One region of the Streptomyces sp. NPDC048514 genome, then DNA from elsewhere that is predicted to be linked to it. Evidence: riboswitches for the same ligand, from Rfam matches in the RefSeq annotation. Region 1 holds a riboswitch; the other holds the start of a gene.
What was found. A riboswitch is a leader RNA that binds a small molecule or an ion and turns the genes downstream of it on or off. The one in region 1 is predicted to bind cyclic di-AMP.

Region 2: it holds a riboswitch for cyclic di-AMP, as region 1 does, so the genes downstream of both, ACGFT2_RS25850 (M23 family metallopeptidase) here and ACGFT2_RS09755 (transglycosylase family protein) in region 1, are expected to answer to the same signal.

Annotation. Positions count from the first base shown of each region.
Region 1 covers NZ_JBICWT010000004.1:213,951-218,493, forward strand. Annotated here, with positions in the region: gene eno (phosphopyruvate hydratase) at 1-960, opposite strand, end outside; gene ACGFT2_RS09755 (transglycosylase family protein) at 1,520-2,224, opposite strand; cyclic di-AMP (ydaO/yuaA leader) riboswitch at 2,229-2,401, opposite strand; gene ACGFT2_RS09760 (transglycosylase family protein) at 2,578-3,663, opposite strand; gene ACGFT2_RS09765 (cytochrome P450) at 3,813-4,543, opposite strand, start outside.
Region 2 covers NZ_JBICWT010000011.1:370,089-374,631, reverse strand. Annotated here, with positions in the region: gene ACGFT2_RS25855 (aldo/keto reductase) at 1-858, opposite strand, end outside; gene ACGFT2_RS25850 (M23 family metallopeptidase) at 1,057-2,088, opposite strand; cyclic di-AMP (ydaO/yuaA leader) riboswitch at 2,096-2,265, opposite strand; gene ACGFT2_RS25845 (PP2C family protein-serine/threonine phosphatase) at 2,524-3,705, opposite strand; tRNA gene ACGFT2_RS25840 (tRNA-Met) at 3,907-3,980, opposite strand; gene ACGFT2_RS25835 (dihydrofolate reductase family protein) at 4,070-4,543, opposite strand, start outside.

The DNA.
Region 1 (4,543 bases):
GAGGCGCTCGGGGTTGGTGACGAACAGGTCGTCGCCGACCAGCTGGACCTTGTCGCCGAGCTTGTCGGTGATGACCTTCCAGCCGGCCCAATCGTCCTCGAACAGCGGGTCCTCGATGGAGACCAGCGGGTACGCCTCGACCAGCTCGGCGTAGTACTCGGTCATCTCCTCGGCGGAGCGGTTCTTGCCCTCGAAGACGTAGGAGCCGTCCTTGTAGAACTCGGACGCGGCGACGTCGAGCGCCAGGGCGATCTGCTCGCCGGGGGTGTAGCCGGCCTCCTTGATCGCCTCCAGGATGAGGTCGAGGGCCTCGCGGTTGGAGCCGAGGTTCGGGGCGAAGCCGCCCTCGTCGCCGAGACCCGTGGACAGGCCCTTGTTCTTCAGGACCTTCTTCAGGGTGTGGTAGACCTCGGCACCCCAGCGCAGCGCCTCGGAGAAGGACTCCGCGCCGATCGGGGCGATCATGAACTCCTGGATGTCCACGTTGGAGTCGGCGTGCGAGCCGCCGTTCAGGATGTTCATCATCGGCACCGGCAGCAGGTGCGCGTTCGGGCCGCCCAGGTAGCGGAACAGGGGCAGGTCGGACGCCTCGGAGGCGGCGTGGGCGACGGCCAGGGAGACGCCGAGGATGGCGTTGGCGCCGAGGGAGCCCTTGTTGTCGGTGGCGTCCAGGTCGAACATGGCCTGGTCGATCAGGCGCTGCTCGGTGGCGTCGTAGCCGACCAGCTCGGGGCCGATCTGCTCGATGACGGCGAGGACGGCCTTCTCGACACCCTTGCCCTGGTAGCGGTTCGAGTCACCGTCGCGCAGCTCGATGGCCTCGAAGGCGCCGGTGGAGGCGCCGGACGGGACGGCGGCACGACCCGTGCTGCCGTCGTCGAGGCCGACCTCGACCTCGACCGTGGGGTTGCCTCGGGAGTCCAGGATTTCCCGGGCTACGACGACGTCGATGGACGGCACGAGCATCTCCTTCTTGGATGTGACGCTGGAAGCGCGGGGCCGGCTGCCTCGCGGCTGGGCCTTGCGACTAGAGCCTAACCGCCCCCGGGGCGTCGGCCACCGACCGACCGTCCCGTGGACAGTGAGGGACACGCAGACGGTACCCATTGTTCACTGTCGGAACAAAGAGGGGTACCGGTGAAGAACAGGGAAAGCGCGGGGGCCGGCGCCTGGAAACGAAAAACCCCGCCCCGGCGCGTACGGGGGAACACGCGCCGGGGCGGGGAGCCCGTGGGGACGGGGGTGGCCCTCACGGGGTCTTCGGGGGACGGGCCGGGGAGGTGAGGGCGCCGCACCGTGGCCGGCGGCCCGCTGCGGCTCCGGGTGCCGCGGGACCGGGCCCGCCGTCACCTCGGGTGCGGCGCGGCCGAGGCCCGCTGTCACCTGAGGTGCGGCCGGGCGCGGCCCGCTGTCACCTCAGGTGCGGGCGTGCGAGGCCCGCTGTCACTTCAGGTGCGGGCGTGCGAGGCCCGCTGTCACTTCAGGTGCAGCAAGGGCGCGGCCCGTGCGGGGCCCGCTGTCACTTCAGGTGCAGCTGCTGACCCGGGTAGATGAGGTCGGCGTCCTGGACGATGTCCTTGTTCAGTTCGAACAGCTTCTGCCAGCCGCCCTTGACGCCGTGCTTCTGGGCGATGGTGCCGAGGGTGTCACCCGTGACGACCTTGTACTCGCCGTCGCCCTTCTTGACCTTCTTGCCGGTCGGGGTGGTGACGGTCTTGCTCGCGGCCGGACGCTCGGCGGACCGGGACGCGGCCTGGTCGCCGGTGGAGCGGGTGGTGGTGCCGCTCGACGAGGTGGTCTTCTTCGACGCGGTGTCGCCGGACGGCGCGGCCGGGGCGGAGCCGCCGTTGGGGGTGCTCGACAGGCCCGTGCCGCAGACCGGCCAGGCGCCCTTGCCCTGGGCCGCGAGGACCTTCTCGGCCACGGCGATCTGCTGCGCCTTGCCGGCCTTGTCGGCGGTGGCGGCGTACTGCGTGCCACCGTAGGCGGCCCAGGTGGAGGCGGAGAACTGCAGGCCGCCGTAGTAGCCGTTGCCGGTGTTGATGGACCAGTTGCCGCCGGCCTCGCACTGGGCGACCGAGTCCCACTCGGAGGTGGTGGCGGCGGAGGCGTTGCCGGCCGCCATCAGCGGGGCGGCGACGGCGGCGCCGGTGACACCGGCCAGCGCGACGGCGCGGACGGCCTTGGACGGACGACGGTGCTTGCCCTTGCCGGAAAACAGCATGGATCGATCCCCTCACCGACGCCTGCGAGGTGAGCTGTCGGGTTCGGGCCGATTGAGTTGCCCGGCCGCACTCCCGCTTGCGCGGAGTGCGGCTTCACCCCCAGCCGGTGCCAGCTCAACTGCTGGTCCCGGCACCTACCTTGGGTCCCCCGCTCCTGCCTTCGGCGCTTGACGCGACGACTGTTCCCGGGCAATCGCTGGCAGGATTCGGCGTTGCGACTGCCGGGGCTCGTGGTGACGAGCGGCCTTGACCGTAGACACGCGATCGACGGAATTTCAAAGACGATCAGGGCTTCTGAGACTCATCCCACACTTTCACCAAACCGGACATCAGCGTCGAATCAGGGCGTCAACTACGGCTGCTTTTCGCCCGTTTCGGGACCGACTTCCAGGGTCTGACCGGCAGTGATGCGGTTCGGGTCGGCGCCGATGGCCTTCTTGTTGTCGGCATAGAGCGCACGCCACCCTCCGTCGACCTCCAGGGAGTCGGCGATGGAGGCGAGCGAGTCGCCCTCGCGGACGGTGTAGGTGCCCGGTTCGCGGGAGGCGTGCCGGCCCGCCAGGGTCCCCTCCTGACCGTTTGTCACCCTTTCGTCCGCGCTCTCTCCGCGATGACGTCCGCCCTGCGTGAGGGCGCCGGTGTCGACGAGGCTCCAGGAACCGGCGTTCTGCCGGTAATTGCCCGAGTTGTCGGCACCGGGGGTGGTGACGGTCGAGTCGTCGCGCTTCTGCGGTTTTCCCGCGCCGGGCGAGGTGGACTTGTCCGACTCGGGCTTATTGGTACCGGTCGAGCCGGAGTCGGTGCCGGCATCGGTGCCGGCGTCCTTGCCCGGACCGGACGCCGGCGCGTCCGGCGAGCCGCTGGAGGAGTCCGAGCCGGAACCGGAGCCTGAGCCGGAACCGGAACCGGAGCCGGTGTCCTTGCCGGAGTCACTGCCGGGGTCCGAGGTCGACGCATCCGGCAGACCGGACGAGTCGGAGTCGCCGGCCGAACCGGACGAGTCGGGCGAACCACCGGTACCGCCGGAGCCGCCGACCCCCGTGTCGACGTCCACGGAGCCCGAGTTCGACGTCAGCCCGGACAGCAGGGCGCACGTGGCCCAGGGCGTGGTGCCCTTGTCGGCGAGGATCTTCTCGGCGACGGCGATCTGCTGCGAACGGCTGGCCTGGTCGGCGCTGTCCGCGTACTGGACGCCGCCGTACTTGTCCCAGTCGTCCTGCGATATCGCCAGACCGCCGTAGTACCCGTTGCCGGTGTTCGCGCTCCAGGAGCCGCCGCTCTCGCACTCGGCCACCTTGTCCCACGTGGTGCCGTCGGCGGCGTTCGCGCTCGCGGCGCCGAGCAGCGGGATGGCGATCGCGGAGCCGGTCACTCCGGCCGCGACGAGGAGGGCCGGAGCCTGACGGGGGCGACGGTGACGACCGTTCCCGGAGAGCATGCGGAAGCCTTTCGTGCGACAGCGGGGGCCGGCACGGCGGATGACACTCGTCGCCGCGCTGATGGGTGAACGTATAGGCAGACGATCACTTGTCACAAGTTAATGCCGCACAGATCACGTGAAGATCACGGTTGGAACGTCCGCCGTGACTACCGTTGCGCGGCGCCGCCGGGGGCCGCCGTGAACTCCACGGGCAGGGTGCGCAGGCCCCGCATGATGAGTCCGCCGCGCCAGCGCAGTTCGGCCGGGTCCGCGCCGAGCCGCAGGTCGGGCAGGCGGGTGAGCAGGGTGGACAGCGCGGTCTGGCCCTCCAGACGTGCCAGCGGCGCACCGAGGCAGTAGTGGATGCCGTGACCGTAGCCGAGGTGCTGGTTGTCGCGGCGGGCGAGGTCCAGGACGTCCGGGTCGGCGAACCGCTCCGGGTCCCGGTCGGCGGCGGCGAGCACGACGAGGACCGGGTCGCCCGGCGCGATGTGCTGCCCGCCGACGGTGAGCGGCTCGGTGGCGAACCGCCACGTGGCCAGCTCCACCGGCCCGTCGAAGCGGAGCAGTTCCTCCACACCGGTCGCCAGCAGGTCCGTCTCCCCCCGGGCCAGGGACTCCTGCAGCCGCCGGCGTTGCCCGGGGTGGGTGAGCAGGGCGTAGGTGCCGTTGCCGATGAGGTTGACGGTCGTCTCGAACCCGGCGAACAGCAGGATGAAGGCCATGGCGGCGGCCTCGTTCTCGGTGAGGTGCTCACCGTGGTCCGAGGCGCGGATGAGGGCGGAGATGAGGTCCTCGCCGGGCGCGGGCTCGGCGGGCAGCGCCGCGCGCTTCCGGTGGATCAGCTCGGCCAGATAACCCCGCATCTTCTTCACCGACCTGGCGACCCCGCCCCGGG
Region 2 (4,543 bases), on a different contig from region 1:
CGTCCGGGCCGAGGCGATGGGGGCCACGACGGTCGGCTGGGCGGCGAGCCAGGCCAGGGCGACCGTCGCGACCGGGACCCGGTGGGCCTCGGCGACCTCGTCCAGGGCCGCCAGGACCCGCCGGCCGCGCTCGGACTCGAGGTGCTTGGCGGCCCCGTCGGCCCGGGCGCTGTCGACGGTCGCGCCGGGACGGTACTTACCGGTCAGGAAGCCCGAGGCGAGGGAGAAGTAGGGCACGGCCGCGAGGCCCTCACGGTCTGCCAGGTCCTGCAGCGGGCCTTCGTAGGTGTCCCGGGAGACCAGGTTGTAGTGGGGCTGGAGGGCGACATAGCGGGCCAGGCCCTCGCGGTCGGAGAGGTCGAGCGAGGCCTTCAGGCGCTCGGGGGTGATGTTGGAGGCGCCGATGTGCCGGACCTTGCCGGCCTTCACCAGCTCGTCCAGCGCGCCGATGATCTCCTCTACAGGCACCTCGGGCTTGTCGAAGTGGGTGTAGTAGAGGTCGATGTGGTCGGTGCCCAGCCGGCGGAGCGAGGCGTCGGCGGCCGCCTTGATGTTGGCGGCGCTCAGACCCTGGTACTCCGGGTGCTGGCTGACCTTGGTGGCGATGACGACGTCGGCGCGGTTGCCGCGGGCCTTGACCCACTTGCCGATGATCGTCTCGGACTCACCGCCCTGGTTGCCCTCGATCCAGGCGCTGTAGCTGTCCGCGGTGTCCAGGAAGTTGCCACCGGCGGCCGTGTAGGCGTCGAGGACGGCGAAGGAGGCCTGCTCGTCGGCGGTCCAGCCGAAGACGTTGCCGCCGAGGGCGAGCGGGAAGACCTCGAGGTCGGAGGAACCGAGTTTGCGCGGAGAAGTCATACTTCGCGTCAACACCGACAGCGGATGATCCCATTCCGCCATCGGCGCCAAGTTCCCGCAAAGGCGGGCGCCCCAGGGCTCCGTACAGGAGGACGCCACCGGGGCTTCCGCGAAGCCGGACGCCACGGGGGCTTCCGCGAAGCCGGACGCCGGCAGGTCTTCCGCCGACGAGCACCCCGCGGTCCCGCGCAGCGAAGGTCAGGGGTTGATGCCCTTGCCCTGCAGCCACGCCATCGGGTCGATGCCGGTGGCGTCGCCGTTCGGGTGGACCTCCAGGTGCAGGTGCGGGCCGGTGACGTTGCCGGTGGCGCCGACGCGGCCGATGACGTCGCCCGTGCCGACCTTCTGGCCGACGGAGACACTGATCGAGGACTGGTGGCAGAACCACAGCTCCGTGCCGTCGTCGAGGGTGAGGACCGTCCGGTAGCCGTAGGAGCCGGCCCAGCCCGCCTGGGTGATCGTGCCGCCGTGGATGGCCTTGATGAGGGTGCCCGTGGGGGCGGCGAAGTCGAGGCCGGTGTGGTGGCCTGAGGACCACATCGAACCGGCCTGGCCGAAGGTCGAGGTGATCGTGTACGAGGACGTCGGCAGCGTGTACTGCTTGGCCAGCTCGGCCAGCCGCTTCGCCTCGGCCGCCTTCTCGGCGTCGGCCTCCGCCTTCTCCTTGGCGGCGGCGGCCTTGGCCGCGGCCTCCTTCTCCGCCTTGGCGGCGGCTTCCGCGCTCTGCTTCTCGGCGGTGGCCAGCGCGGCGGCGGTGGCCCTGCTGTCGGCCTTGCTCTGCTGCTGCTCGGCCTGGGCCATGATCCGGTTGCGCAGGGTCTCGCCCGCGTCGGTGTGCTGCTCGGTGTCCGCGGAGGTCACGCCGACGTCGCTGAGCGCGGTGGTGCTCGCCTCGGGCGCCGGCGAGGAGCCGTCCTCGAACAGCGAACCCATGGAGGGCAGGTCCGGCAGGGAGATGGACACCGGCGGCTTGCCGGTGTTGGCGCTGGCCATGCCGCCCGCGCCGACCGCGGCGATCACGCCGACGCCGAGGACGGTGGAGCTGCGGGCGAATCCGCCGCGCTGCTTGGCGACGCGGTGCCGGCCGCGAACCGGGGTGATGGACTCCTCGGTGGGATTCCACTCCTCCCAGGGGCCCTCCTCGGCGCTGTAGGAGCCGTACCCGAAGGTCTCGGGCTCGGACGGTGCCGGTATGAACGGGGCTTCTGGGGCAGGCCGGTTGGACGCCACGCGGGCGCGCTCCTTTCCTTCCGCCGCCTACCGGGTTAGCTGACGGGTTCGGAGCAGGAAGGTCTCCTACGCGCGTAAACCGGACGTGGACTCAGCGAGTTCACGACGGCTTTCGCGTGATTCACCCCAAAGGTGGTGGTTCCCCGGTTCCCTCGCGGGATTCGGCGCGTGCGCACGGAGCCGTCTCTTGTGACGGCTGGGACGACCGCGCTGCGTTATCGAACGTTAATAGACCCGGCAGGTGGTTTCCAAGCCGTTCGGCTTGATCATTAATGTTCCCGGCCATGGACTTACCCTGCAGTCCGCTGCAAATCGGGCGAGTTGACCGAGATTCAGGAGTCACAGAGGTTTTGATGGTGACTCAGGTGTCCTGCGGACGGGGGTCGTGCGGTCACCGACGGTGAGGGCGGTCACGACCGCCGTACGGCGAGCCGTTCACGGTTGCCGTACGGCGAGCAGCGCCATGTCGTCCGCCATCCCGCCCCCGGAGTGCCGCCGCACCTCCGCGGCGAGCCGGCCCAGCAGCGCGCCGGGGCCGGGGAAGACGCGGCCGGCCAGCCGCCGCTCGGGTTCGTAGAAGCGGCCGTGGGCGTCCCGGGCCTCGGACAGGCCGTCGGTGTAGAGCAGCAGGGTGGCCCCGCTCGGGAAACGGGTCTCCAGTGCCCGGTCGGGCCAGCCGCCGAGGTCACGCATGCCGAGCGGCAGCGCCGGTTCGTGCCCGGTCAGGGTCCGCAGGGAGCCGTCGGCGTGCAGCACCAGCGGCGCCGGATGGCCGCGGTTGACGACCCGTACGACGCCGTCACCGTGCGGGAGTTCGGCGAGCACGGCGGTGGTGAAGCCCTCGAACGCGTCGATACCGTCCCGCCGGGTGCCCTCGCGGGCCAGCGCCCGCTCCAGGCGCTGAGCCACCGCCTCCAGCGTGGCCTCCTGCTCGGCCGCCTCCCGGAACGCCCCGATCACCACGGCGACGGCGGCGACCGCACTCAAGCCCTTGCCGCGCACGTCCCCGACGACCAGCCGCACGCCGTACGGGCTGTCCTGCACCGCGTACAGGTCGCCGCCGATGGACGCGTCCCGGCGCGCCGCCTCGTAGCAGGCGGCGATCTCGAAGCCGCCGATCCGCTCGGCGGGCTGGGGCAGGACGGCCCGCTGGGCGGCCTCGGCGATCTCCCGGGCGGAGGCCAGCCGCCGGTCGCCGAGGCGGACGGCGCGGTTGATGGCGACGGCCAGCAGGGCGACCGTGGCGACGGTCACGCCGTCGGTGACGGTGGCCGGCGCCGAGTGGCCGCCGGCCTGGGCGTTCACGGCGTACGCGGCGGCGAGGGCGGCCAGGCCGGTCAGGACCGTGGTGCGCAGTGCGGACAGGGGCGCCGCGATCAGCGGGGCGGCGGTGAAGAACGGGACGGCGGTGAAGCCCTCAGGTGTGAGCAGGCCGTAGAGGACACCGCCCGCGACGAGGAGGGCGGGCAGGGCGCGGGCCAGGGCGCGTGGGCCGGGGCGGCGGGACCTTCGCACGGGTGCGGGCTCGTCACCGATACCCGGGTCCGGCACGAGGTCGCCGGGGAGCCTGCCGCCGGCCCTGGCGTACGCGTTCTCCTCCAGCTCACCAGGGCGCACCGCATGTCTCCCACGTGTCCGACGTAGGTCCAGGGTTGCGGGCCCCGGGACGCGGGGCGACCGGTGTGGACCGACCGGATGATCGACTGTGACGTACGCCACGTGGCCCCGATCGCCGTGACCGCCCTCTCCGGCGGGACGGCGCCGGACAAACACTCAGGGCCGGAATCCAAGTACTGGATTCCGGCCCTGAGTCTTCAGTAGCGGGGACAGGATTTGAACCTGCGACCTCTGGGTTATGAGCCCAGCGAGCTACCGAGCTGCTCCACCCCGCGTCGTTGTGTCTCAAGCATACGCCATGCGAAGGAGTGGTTGCACACCGGTTTCCTCCGGGCCCCGATCACCGGGGCTCCGGGGGTGCCGCTCAGCTCGGCAGGTGCGCGTTCGGCGCCTTGGCCGGCGCCTCGAACTCGGGGAGTACGACGACCTCGGCTCCGCTGCCCAGCAGCAGGCCGGTGCCGTCGGCCCCCGCGACGAAGGTGTCCGGCTCCCGCCAGGCGGTGACCACCCGGCGCACCCCGGCCCGCAGGATCAGCTCGGCGCAGGGCACGGGCCGGGAGGCGCGGCGGGCGCAGGGCTCCAGGCTGCTGTAGACCGTGGCACCGGCCAGCCTTGGATCGGCCGTGTCGAGCTTCGCCAGCGCCGCCTCCTCGGCGTGGACCACCGGGTCGCCGCCTTCCCGGGAGTGGCCACGAGCCAGTTCGGTGCCGTCGGCGGCGACCACGACGGCACCGACGCTGAAGGCCGTCTCCGAGGGCGGGCACAGGGCGGCGAGTTCACAGGCGGTGCGCAGCCAGTGCCGGTCGGCGGCCGTGGGGGCGGCACCGGCACCGGGAGC